Regions from separate parts of the Gordonia sp. ALPHA1B1 genome, predicted to be linked through region 2. Evidence: riboswitches for the same ligand, from Rfam matches in the RefSeq annotation. Region 2 holds a riboswitch; the other holds the start of a gene.
The links. Region 2 has a riboswitch for cyclic di-AMP ahead of FFS52_RS22580 (transglycosylase family protein). Riboswitches for the same ligand answer to the same signal wherever they lie in the genome.
Positions count from the first base shown of each region.

Region 1: linked by a shared signal. The riboswitch ahead of FFS52_RS00305 (C40 family peptidase) and the one ahead of FFS52_RS22580 (transglycosylase family protein) in region 2 are both predicted to bind cyclic di-AMP.

Region 1 covers NZ_SCOC01000001.1:61,265-67,225, reverse strand. Annotated here, with positions in the region: gene FFS52_RS00310 (NlpC/P60 family protein) at 1-526, opposite strand, end outside; gene FFS52_RS00305 (C40 family peptidase) at 757-1,443, opposite strand; cyclic di-AMP (ydaO/yuaA leader) riboswitch at 1,460-1,691, opposite strand; gene FFS52_RS00300 (hypothetical protein) at 1,799-2,029, opposite strand; gene FFS52_RS00295 (DEDD exonuclease domain-containing protein) at 2,305-4,107, shown strand; gene FFS52_RS00290 (Lrp/AsnC ligand binding domain-containing protein) at 4,134-4,412, shown strand; gene trpD (anthranilate phosphoribosyltransferase) at 4,459-5,529, opposite strand; gene FFS52_RS00280 (hypothetical protein) at 5,551-5,961, opposite strand, start outside.
Region 2 covers NZ_SCOC01000060.1:1,253-7,213, forward strand. Annotated here, with positions in the region: gene FFS52_RS22560 (hypothetical protein) at 1-58, shown strand, start outside; gene moaC (cyclic pyranopterin monophosphate synthase MoaC) at 64-615, shown strand; gene FFS52_RS22570 (molybdenum cofactor synthesis domain-containing protein) at 608-1,099, shown strand; gene FFS52_RS22575 (molybdenum cofactor biosynthesis protein MoaE) at 1,096-1,542, shown strand; gene FFS52_RS22580 (transglycosylase family protein) at 1,712-2,332, opposite strand; cyclic di-AMP (ydaO/yuaA leader) riboswitch at 2,339-2,555, opposite strand; gene FFS52_RS22585 (hypothetical protein) at 2,781-3,029, opposite strand; gene moaA (GTP 3',8-cyclase MoaA) at 3,041-4,129, opposite strand; gene FFS52_RS22595 (flavin reductase family protein) at 4,143-4,688, opposite strand; gene FFS52_RS22600 (hypothetical protein) at 4,694-4,903, opposite strand; gene FFS52_RS22605 (cold-shock protein) at 5,134-5,547, shown strand; gene FFS52_RS22610 (DUF2771 family protein) at 5,554-5,961, opposite strand, start outside.

The DNA of each region.
Region 1 (5,961 bases), on a different contig from region 2:
AGACCGCCTCGGAGGCGGCCACCGCCGTGCGCTCGGCATCCTTCTTCGCGATGGCGGTCCTGGCCCGTACCTTCTTGATCGCGGTCAGGTCCACCGACGCCTGACGCGAGATCATGTCGAGACCCGACATCTGGTCCAGGAGCGCCTGCGGGGAGTCGCTGACCATCACGGCGTACAGCCCGCTGACCCGCGCGCCCTGATAGCTGGCGCGGACGATCGCGTCCACTCGGTTCTGGTGCACGGCGAGCTGGGCGCGGCTGGTGTCCAGCGTCTGCTGCGCCTCGGCCGCGGCTTTCTTGGCCGCCGCCACGATGCCGCGCTGCTTGTCGTACTCGATCTTGGCGTTGTGCATCGCCTCGGTGGTCTTCTCCGCGTCGATGCCCAGTTGCTTGTAGCGGTCGAGCAGCTGATCGGCCGAGCGTGCGGGCACCGCACGGGCGTCCCCGACGCCGCCGGCGACGGTCGGTGCCAGAACGGCGAACGCCGACAGGACACAGAGCGCCACCATCAGCGGACCCGAACGCATCCTCGGCCGCGTCGCGCGACCACGCCCCTCCCCGATCAGCACGGTCTACTCACTCCCTCGTGTGTGCTCGTCGATCCCTGAGCATCCCGGGCCCCTGCACCCGTACCCCGCGTCCCGTCGACCACCCTAGGCGGCCGACCGGCCCCCGGGACTGGTTCGGGCGGATCGCAATCCACGCGATCCGCCCGTCCAGAGACCTTCGTGCTCAGTCTGTTCGTGTTCAGTTGTCGTCAGTACCGACGGATGCCCGTCAGGGTCCACTCCTTGACGGCGTCGCGCTTGACCGGCGTGCCGTAGTTGGACGAGTGGACGAACTGACCGTTGCCGACGTAGATGCCGGCGTGGCCGCCACCGTTGAAGATCATGACGTCGCCGGGCTTGGCCTCGGAGTACGACACCGCGCGTCCGCCGCCGAGCTGGCCGTAGCTGTCGCGCGGGATGTTCTTGCCGGCCTGCTTGTAGGACCAGTAGACGAGGCCCGAGCAGTCGAATGCGTTGGGGCCGGCGGAGCCGTAGGAGTACGGCGCACCGATCTTGCTCTCGGCGGCCTTTACCGCCTTCTGACCGGCGGTCAGCTGCGGCTGGCCCAGGGGCGCGCCGCCACCCTGCGGACGGAACTGCTGCGGGATCTGCTCCGGCGCGATACCCGGCACGGTGAACTGCCCCAGGTTGGGGATCTCGACCGTGGCGGCGGGCGACTTCTTCACCGGCGTGGCCTCAGGCGCGGGCTTGGCCTCCGGGGCCTTCGCGCCGGGCAGGGCCGGGATCTCGAAAGTGCCCAGCGGGGTGTGGACCGGGGCGGCGAGAGCAGGGCCGGCGGCTGCGGCGAGCGAACCGAGTGTGATCGATCCAGCGATCACCGCCTTCTTGGCGACCGTGCTGCCACGATTGGGCTGTTCCAAACGATGTTTGGCCACGAAGCGAGTTCTCCTTCAGATCTTCCTCTACCGCCGACCGAGTTAGCTGTCGGGTTCGGGCCGGAAGAGTGGCCCTACACGTTTTCGCGCATGAGGTATCCACTGGACACTCATGCATGGCAACGCGATTCACCCCGATTCGGATCGGTTTCGACCGAGTCGCATCAGTGGTGATGCGCTCCGACGAGCCCGTCCGAAGGTTGTGGTTCCCCGGTTCGCCCGCGAGGGCGATTGAGCGGTGACTACTGCGGACCACTTCTGTTGAAGCGGGACGCTCCGCAAAGGTCTCAGAAAGGTTACGAAATCGGATGCGCTCTGTCCACTAAGCGACAGACAGCCAAACCTCGGCCGCTTCTCAGCCTGCCCTGAGGACGGTCACAGAAGCGCGTCGATCCGGCGCCTGAACTGCGGTTTTGGCTGATCTTGCAGATCGTGCAGCGCCGCTGGTCACCATTGCAGCAGCCTGCAGAACGTCGATGGCGAGGTCCAGTTCGGCATCCGCGTCCGAGGTGGCCGCCGTTACCGAAACTCCACCTTCGTGCGGCATATCGTCCCAGCTCGGGCCACCAAACAGCACTGTCATCATGCACCCGTCGCAAGCGACGGGACGAGCCGGGCAGCGCGCACAATCGACGTACATAATGTGATCTCCATCTCATCTGGCGAGGGTGGGCCGCGTCGGCCCCGTTACGGGTCGTTGTGACCGTGAGAAGACCGCATTTCTCACGTCCAGGTGGAGACTAGGGGCGCCCACCGACAAGTCCGTCGAACAGCGATCGACACAGCAGTCACACGGGTCACACGACACGATGTCGGAGCGTCGCGGTCGCGATGTCGGTGGATCGAACTAGTGTTCGCCGGGTGACGCAGACCAGCGTGGACGGCTCGCCCGCGGGGCAGCTCACCTTCGCCGACCTGGAGGCCGCCGACCAGGGGGCCACGGGTGAGACGTCGAACGAGTTCAGCGACCGGTCGCTCTTCGAGACGACCCTCGTCGTCGTCGACCTCGAGACCACCGGGTCCGACCCGGTCCGCGACCGGATCACCGAGATCGGCGCGGTCAAGATCCGCGGCGGCGAGGTGGTCGGCGAGTTCGCCACGCTGGTCGACCCCGGCCGGCCGATCCCCCCGCAGATCGTGACCCTCACCGGCATCACCACCGCGATGCTGACCGACGCCCCCCGGATCGAGTCGGTGCTGCCGTCGTTCTTCGAGTTCGCCCGCGGCTCGATCCTGGTGGCCCACAACGCTCGTTTCGACATGGGTTTCCTTCGGCAGAACGCGATCCGGCTCCACCTGCCGTGGACGTTCAGCCTCAGCCTGTGCACGGTGACCATGGCCCGGCGCATCCTCAGCCGTGACGAGGCGCCGACGGTCAAGCTCAGCGCGCTCGCCGACCTGTTCGACGTCTCCGTGCGGCCCACCCACCGGGCGCTCGACGATGCGCGCGCCACGGTGGAGGTCTTCCACCGGCTCCTCGAGCGCGTCGGCAATCAGGGCATCGCGACCGTCGGCGACCTGACGTCGTATCTCCCGAAGACCAACCCGCGCCTGCGCGCCAAACGCGCACTCGCCGACCATGTCCCGGCCCGGCCCGGGGTGTACCTGTTCCGCGGCCCGTCGAACGAGGTCCTCTACGTGGGCACCGCGGTGGACCTCCGCCGCCGGGTCCGGTCGTACTTCAGTGGCAACGACCCGCGCCGCCGCATCGCGGAGATGGTGCTCCTCGCCCAGCGGGTCGACGTCGTGGAGTGTTCCCACGCCCTGGAGGCCGCCGTCCGCGAACTCCGGCTCCTCGGCGCGCACGCACCGGCGTACAACCGACGATCGACCCAGCCGCACAAGGGTTGGTGGGTGACCCTGACCGAGGAACGCTTCCCCCGGCTCAAGGTCAGCCGAACACCCACCGACGAGTCGATCGGCCCGGTGGGCAACCGCAACAACGCGGCGACCGTCGCCGACGTGATCTCGGCGGCCGCCGGTCTGCGCACGTGCACGACACGGCTCGGCGCGACGGGCTACCACTGGTGTCCCGAGGCCGATGGGAGGCGGCGGCCGGGGTCCTGCCGGGCGGCCACGGCGCAGCCGCAGACGGTGCCGGACTACTCTCCCCGGGTCACCGCGGCCCGCCGGCTCATGCGGGGTGAGGCCGACGAACTCCTCGACGGCCTCACCGCGCGTCTCGCCGACCTCGCCAAGGCGCACATGTTCGAGACCGCGGCGCGGCATCGGGACCGTCTCGCGCTCACGATCGACGCCCTCGCCCGCTGCCAGCGACTGGCCGCGCTGTGCGCGATCGCCGAGATCGTGGTCGCCCGGCCCGACGGTGAACGCGGCTGGCAGTTCGCGGTCATCCGGTACGGACGGCTCGCCGCCGCCGGGCGCGCTCGACGCGGAGTCTCGCCCATGCCCGTCGTCGACGCGCTCGTCGCGGCCGCGGAGACCGTGTTACCGGGCCCCGGTCCGCTGCGGGGCGCGCCGGCCGAGGAGGTCGGCCTCGTGTACCGCTGGATGACCGAACCGGGCGCGCGCATCGTGTCGACGAGTGAGCCGGTCGCCCTGCCCGCCGGCTCCGCCGAACGCCGGCTCGGCTGGTCGCAGTCGGCGCACGACGCACGTGCGGCCAGACCCGTCGCCGACTCTCGCACACGGCAGGCGAGCTGAGGGCCACGCACCACTAGGCTGGCGACATGATCACCGCCATCGTGCTCATCCAGGCCGACATCCACCGGATCCCGGAGACCGCCCAGGCCGTCGCCGACATCCCCGGGGTCGAAGAGGTGTACTCCTGTGCGGGCGACGTCGATCTGATCGCGAAGATCCGGGTCCGTGACCACGAACAGATCGCGACGGTCGTCACCGGCCAGATCAACCGGCTACCCGGGGTTCTCAAGAGCGCGACACACATCGCGTTCCGCAGCTACTCCAGCTCCGACGTCGAGGGCGGTTTCTCCATCGGCGAGAACTGACCCGCCGAACACTGAGCCCCACAAGGATTTCGGGGCAGCGTGACCGTCAGGCGGGCGCGGCGAGCCGGCCGCTGAGCTCGGCCCACCGCTGCAGCAGGTCGGCGGCGGCACCGTTGTCGATCGCATCGGCCGCCCGCTCCTTCGCGGCGCCGAGGGCATCGGTCAGTTCCGCCGAGCTCATCGGGGCCTCCTGCTCGAACGCGACGATGGCGCCGGCCGAGTTCAGCAGCACCGCGTCCCGGACCGGGCCCGTGGTCCCGGCCAGCAACTCGCGGGCGATCGCGGCGTTGACCGTCGCGTCTCCCCCCTGCAGGGCGGAGAGTTCCACGCGCGCGATCCCCAGATCCGTCGGGTCGACGGTGAGTTCGTTCACCTGCCCGGCGACAACCTGCCACACCGTCGACGTGGTGGTGGTCGTCAGTTCGTCGAGACCGTCGTCGCCGCGGACCACCAGCGCGGAGCCGCCGCGCTCGGCGAAGGCCCGCGCCAGAACCGGCGCGAGGTCGGCGAAGGCGCAGCCGATCAGCCCCCGGCTGGGTGTCGCCGGGTTGGTCAGCGGCCCCAGCACGTTGAAGACCGTCGGGATGCCGATCTCCTTGCGCGGCGGACCGGTGAAGCGGAACGCCGGATGGAACACCGGCGCGAAGCAGAAGCCGATCCCGAGTTCCGACACGCACTGCGCGACCGCGGCGGCGTCGAGGGAGATGTCGACGCCGAGCGCCTCCAGCACGTCGGCACCGCCGCTCTTCGACGACGCCGCACGGTTGCCGTGCTTGACCACCGCGACGCCCGACGCAGCGATCACGATCGACGTCATCGTGGAGATGTTCACCGTGTGCGACCGGTCGCCGCCGGTCCCCACGACGTCGACGGCCGGGCGACCGACGTCCACGAGCGTCGCGTGGTCGAGCATCGCGCGGGACAACCCGAGGAGCTCCGCCGGTGCGGCACCTTTCATCTTCACGCCGACGCCGAACGCGGCGATCTGGGCTCCGGTCGCACTGTCGGTCATGATCTCGTTCATCGCCCACGCCGCCTCGTCGGCGTCGAGGTCGAGGCGATCGGTGACCTTGCCGAGGATCTGCGGCCAGCTGAAGTCAGACTGTGCGGTGCTCACGGGGAGTCAGCATATTCGTGTTCAGAGCGGCGGACGCTGGAGGACGGCCCACTCGCGTGCGAATCCGCCGTGCCGCGAACCGAGGCTCGCCATCCGGGACCGTTCCTGCGACAGATGCATCGCGTCGAGCATCTGGACCCGCGCCAGGACCAGGACCACGAGCCGGTCGTCGCGTGGCGCCGGCCTCGGCCCCCAGCGTTCGTCGTCGACGGACTCGTAGCCGTCGAGCGCCGCCACCGCGGCCGCATCGGCCCGCCGGGCGGGGGGCACCTCGACGACGTGCCGGAGAATCACCTCGTCCGCGGCTCGCCACGACGACGCGTCGAGCGCCACCGAACTCGCGATGGCGTCGTCGTCGGACCGCGCCACCACCTGCACCTGCTCGTGCAGCGTCAGCGGGCCGACACCGGCACGCGGGCGCAGCCGTGAGCG
Region 2 (5,961 bases):
CCCGCTTCCGGTCGACGACCTGCCGTTCGTGCAGTCGAAGACCATCGTCAACCGCTGACGTCGATGCCGCCCACCGGGACTGACGAAGGTGGGTCGGACGCCCGGGACACCGGGCCGGCCGGCGGCTCTCGGCTGAGTCATCTGGACGAGTCCGGAACGGCCCGCATGGTCGACGTCGGCGCCAAGCCGACGACGAAGCGTCGCGCCGTCGCCGCCGGCACGTTCCACACCACCGCCGAGGTGATCGGTCTCCTGAGCGAGTCGCGGCTGCCCAAAGGAGATGTGCTGGCCACGGCGCGCATCGCCGGGATCATGGCGGCCAAACGCACCGACGAGTTGATCCCGCTGTGCCATCAGCTGGCGTTGTCGTCGGTGGAGGTCGACTTCGCGATCGGCGCCGACACGATCGAGGTCACCGCGACCGTGGCGACCTCCGGCCAGACGGGTGTGGAGATGGAGGCGTTGACAGCGGTCGCAGTCGCCGGGCTGACGCTTCACGACATGGTCAAGGCCGTCGACCGACGGGCGCAGATGGACGGCATCCGCCTGCTCGCCAAGACCGGCGGCAAATCCGGCGACTGGTACCGCGAACCGTCTGACCCGGCTCATGACTGACCAGAGAACTCCTCGCGTGGCGCGCGTCGTCGTCGCGTCGAACCGCGCCAGCAGCGGTGTCTACGAAGACCGGTCCGGACCGATCATCGAGGCCTGGCTGGTCGAGCAGGGTTTCACCGTCGACGAGTGCGACGTCGTCGCCGACGGCCCGCCGGTCGGCGAGGCCCTCCGCGCCGCGATCTACGCCGAGGTCGACCTCGTCATCACCACGGGCGGAACGGGTTTGACGCCCACGGACCGGACTCCGGAGCAGACCCGCCCGCTCCTCGACGTCGAGATCCCGGGTCTGGCCGACGCCATCCGGTCGGCCGGGCTGCCGACGGTGCCCACCGCGGTCCTCTCACGCGGACTCGCCGGAATCGCCGGGACGACCCTCGTCGTGAACCTGCCCGGTTCGACCGGCGGGGTCCGCGACGGGCTCGGCGTCCTCGCCGGCGTCGTCCACCACGCGCTCGATCAGATCCGCGGAGGCGACCACCGATGACCCGAGAGGCCGGCTCGCACGTGGTGCACACCGCGGTCGTCGACGAGCCGATCACGCTGGCCGACCACGAGGCGATGGTCATCGACGCCGCCGAAGGTAAAGCCGGTGCGGTGGTCGGGTTCGTGGGCGCGGTCCGCGACCACGACGGCGGCCGCACCGTGACCGCGCTGCATTACTCGGGGCATCCCACGGCGACGAAGGTCCTGGCCGAGGTCGTCGCGGAGGTCTCCGCGGTCCACGGGGTGCGCGCGGTCGCGGTGTCCCACCGGGTCGGCGACCTCGTCATCGGCGACATCGCGTTCGTGGTCGCGGTGGCGGCCGACCATCGTCGGGCGGCGTTCGAGACCTGCTCGCGCCTCGTCGACGAGGTCAAGGCCCGCCTGCCAGTCTGGAAACACCAGTTCTTCGACGACGGCACCGACGAATGGGTCAACTCGGCCTGACCCCGCCCCCCGCTGGTTGAGCTGACCCCCGCTGGTTGAGCTGACCCCCCGCTGGTTGAGCTGACCCCCGCTGGTTGAGCTTGTCGAAACCAATGGAAAAGGGCCCCGCACGGATGGTCCATCGTGCGGGGCCCTTCGTCTGGGTCCCAGATCAGGCGTCGAGCGGCGATCAGGGGTTGGGCAGCAGGTGCTTGTTGTCGTTGAACAGCTTGATCTGGTCCTGGTTCAGCGTGACGCCGCTGTCCTTGGCCGCCTGCCAGAGGTTCTTGATCTCGGGGCTGACGCCGGCCTCGGTGAGGGCGTCGGTGACCTGGTTGGCGACGTCCTCGGTGGTCTTCGCCAGGTCGACGCTGCCGTTGCCGCCGGGGAGCACCGGGGCGATCTCACGCGGGGTGTCGGTCGGCGCGCTGCGCGGGGTCGAGCCCGACAGGCCGGTGCCACAGGTGGGCCAGGCACCCTTGCCCTGCGAACCGAGCACACGCTCGGCGACGACGATCTGCTCCTCGCGCGAGGCCTGATCGGCGGTTGGGGCGAACTCGCCGCCGCCGTGGCCGGTCCAGGTGCTCGGGGAGAACTGCAGGCCGCCGTGGTAGCCGTTGCCGGTCGCGATGGCCCAGTTGCCACCGGATTCGCACTGCGCGACCTGGTTCCACTCGGCGTCGGTGGCCGCATTGGCGGTACCGGTGCCCAGGAGGGCTGCTCCGCCGCCGAGGACCGCGCCGGTGAGGGCGACCTTGGTGATGGTCTTGGCGGCCGTGCTGGTCGTCTGCTTGCGATGACGTCCGGACATGTCTGTGTTTCCTCTCTCCACGCGCCTACGAAGTCAGCTGTCGGGTTCGAGCGAGAGGTGCTCGGTCCCGGGTCGTCGTGGTGGTCGCCGCGACTTCCGGGACTTAACCCCGAGGACACCTGGTGTGGTGCCCGGTCTCAGGGGATGAGGTTGGGTCCCCCGTCCTCGTTCCTAGATTGCTTGTCGTTCCCACCGGCGGAACGAGGCTCGGCGCGGCCGGTGGGACGTTATGTCTTGGTTGCTGTGTCGTGACCTCCGAGGAGGACGCTTCGAACAGTACGTCGTTCGTTGGACTGAATCACCTGCTTGGACGCAAGCGATTTTCGGCCCGGATCCGGGTCTTCCGACCCACTTCGGCCGTCATCCCAGTTCAACGGGTTAGTGGCCGTCCCGTGCCCATCCTGTTACCGCACCGTGATGTGACTAAGGTCACAGGCCGGGTGTGGCGTCAGCCACCGGCAAACGGGGGGAGGACGTCGAGTGTCGTGCACGTGCCGAGCGCACGCGTCCGATCGGAGAACGCGATCTCGTCGCGCAGATACGAGCAGCGTTCGAGAACCGTGGCGAGGGAGGGGTTTCCGGCGGCGAGGATGCCCTCGAGGGCGCCGAGCGGGGTCGACGGGTCGACGTCGATCACCTTCTCCTCGGCACCGGCCGCGGCGCGCGCGGCCGCGAAGAAACGAACTGTGAGCTGCATCGGACGCGAGCCTAGCCGCCGATCGCCGACATCGGCCGATCCGGTTGGGTGAAGCCCGCCGCGTTCACTTCGTGGCCCGCCGCTTTCGCCCACATGTTCGCGCGCCACAGGCGCGCGAGGGCGGCGTCGATCTCGTCGTCGGGGAGGGTGCGCAACGCGTGCCGCACGTCGGTTTCCGACGTCGCGAACAGGCAGTTGCGCAGTGATCCGTCCGCGGTGAGCCGGGTGCGGTCGCAGTCCCCGCAGAACGGCCGGGTGACCGACGCGATCACCCCGACGCGTGCCGGGCCGTGCGCGCCGCGGTGGCCGTCGACGAGCCACGTGGCGGCGGGCGCGCTCCCACGTGGCGCAGGGTCGGGCAGCAGGGTGAACCGCTTCCGCAGGGTCGCGAGGATCTCCTGTGCGGTCACCATCTGTGCTCGCTGCCACGCATGGTCGGCGTCGAGTGGCATCTGTTCGATGATGCGCAGCTCGTAACCGTGCTCGAGACAGTAGGCGAGCAGGTCGGGGACTCCGGGCAGGTCGCTGCGGTCGGGTACCACGGCGTTGACCTTGACCGGGTCGAGCCCGGCGCGGCGGGCCGCCGCCAGGCCGTCGAGCACATCGGACAGACGGTCCCGGCGCGTGATCTCGGCGAAGCGGGCCGGGTCGATGGTGTCCAGCGAGATGTTGATACGGCCGAGGCCGGCGTCGACCAGACCGCCGACCCGCCGGGTCAGTCCGAGTCCGTTCGTCGTCATCGCGATCTCGGGCGACTGCGGGAGGCCCGCGACGGCGGCGATGACGTCCTCGAGGTCGCGGCGCAGCAGTGGTTCGCCGCCGGTGAATCGGATGCGCTCGATTCCCAGGTGGCGCACTGCGACGGTGAGCACCCGGATCAGTTCGTCGGTGGACAGCACCTGGTCGGTGGGCATCCAGTCGAGGCCCTCGGCCGGCATGCAGTACGAGCACCGCAGATTGCAGCGGTCGGTGACCGAGACCCGGAGATCCTTCGCGACCCGACCGAAGGTGTCGAGCAACGGCCCGTCGGTGGGCGCGTCGGAGGTCGCTGCTTCCCGCGGGGAGCGGGGCAGCGGCAGTCCGAGGCCGACCGTGCTCATGGTGCTGGGCGACTCACTTCCGGGTCGGGTCCGTGCGCGCCTCCAGGGCGCGGAAGGTGCTGGCGTGGAAGACCAGGGGCTCGATGTCGGGATCGGCGCGCAAGGTCCCGATCTCCAGCAACACGACGGTGTGGTCGCCGGCCTGGATCTCGTTGTGGATCGTGCACGACAGGTGGGCGGCCGCGTCGGGCACGAAGACCGCCCCGCGATCGGTGCTCAGCGGCGTGATGCCGTCGAACCGGTGCTCCGACGACCCGGCGAGCTGCTTGCAGAGTTCGATCTGGTCGCCGGCGAACACGCTGACCCCGATGGCCGGTGCGGTACGGATCCGCGGCCAGGTCGTCGAGGTGTTCTGGACGCAGACCGAGACGAGCGGCGGGTCGAGCGACACGGTGGTGAACGAGCTCGCGGCCATTCCGATCAATGTGGTCGAATCCCCGTCACGCTGTTCGCAACACACCGCCACGACGCCCGACGGGAAACAGCTGTACGCGTCACGCAGCGCCCGCCCGTCGGAGACGGGGGAGAGATCGGGGGTGGTGTCGATGGTTGTGGTCACGGTCCTCACCTGGCTCGGCGTCCGGCACGGAGTGCGTACACCAGGCCCAGGACGAAGCCCAGCGGTGCGCACATGGTCAGCAGATAGACGGCGGTCGGCGCGGTGTCGCCGCCGGTCACCAACGGTGTCAGGAACAACGCCACGATCGCCAGAATTCCGATCATGAACACGACCCCGGCAGCCTGCAGCAACCGCGGGGAGGATGTCTTCTGCATACCCGCCACGGTAGTGCAACGCGCGCCGGTGCGACGCCGCGCGATCCGTGCCCGCCGGGTAATGGTGTGACCGCGCGGTGGGGCGTTGGCTAGGATGGTCCGAAGCAGGCGCCTTGCATCCGTCTGGGCTCGCACGGTCTTCCACCGTCCGGGCCGCGAGATGGGTGACGGCGTCTTTTGTCGTGACGGGTCGTTTTTCGACAGATCTAGAACAGATGAGGGTGAGCACAGTGCCGACCGGCAAGGTGAAGTGGTACGACGCGGACAAGGGCTTCGGCTTCCTCTCCCAGGAGAGCGGTGAGGACGTCTACGTCCGTTCGGCAGCGTTGCCCGACGGAGTCGAGGCGCTCAAGCCGGGCCAGCGCGTCGAGTTCGGCATGGCCGCCGGTCGTCGCGGCCCGCAGGCGTTGAGCGTGAAGGTGCTCGAACCGGCACCCAGCGTCTCCAAGAACGTGCGCGAAGCCGCCCGCAAGGACGTGAAGCGGCACACCCCCGACGAACTGCACGGGATGGTCGCCGACCTCATCACCCTGCTCGAGGGCAAGGTCCAGCCGGACCTGCGCAAGGGGCGTTACCCCGACCGTAAGACCGCACAGCGGATCTCCGAAGTCGTGCGTGCCGTCGCGCGGGAGCTCGACTCCTAGGGCCGACTACGCGGCGGGCGCGGTCTGAACCGCGAGCTCGCCGCGCGGCAGGACGTCGTCGGCGGGGGTGAGCCGCGCCGACGCCGAGATCACGGTGAACCCGACCAGCACCCGGTCCGGTTCCGACCGGAGCGTCAGGGTGAAGGTGTCGTCCGCGCCCTGCTGCTGCTCGTCCTCGACGATCCCGCGCGGAGTCCGATAGACCGCCGCGAGGTTCCACGGACCCTGCGCGATCTCGCTCGAGACCGTCAGCATGATCGTCGAACCCACCGGCACCGGCACCGTCGCGGTCTCGTTCGGCGCGGTGATCTCGGGATCGCACGCGGTCAGCATCAAATCGCACCACCAGCGCGGATCGACGGTGTGCAACTCATCGCCGACCGCGACGTGCAGGTAGGGCTGATCGTCGTGCGC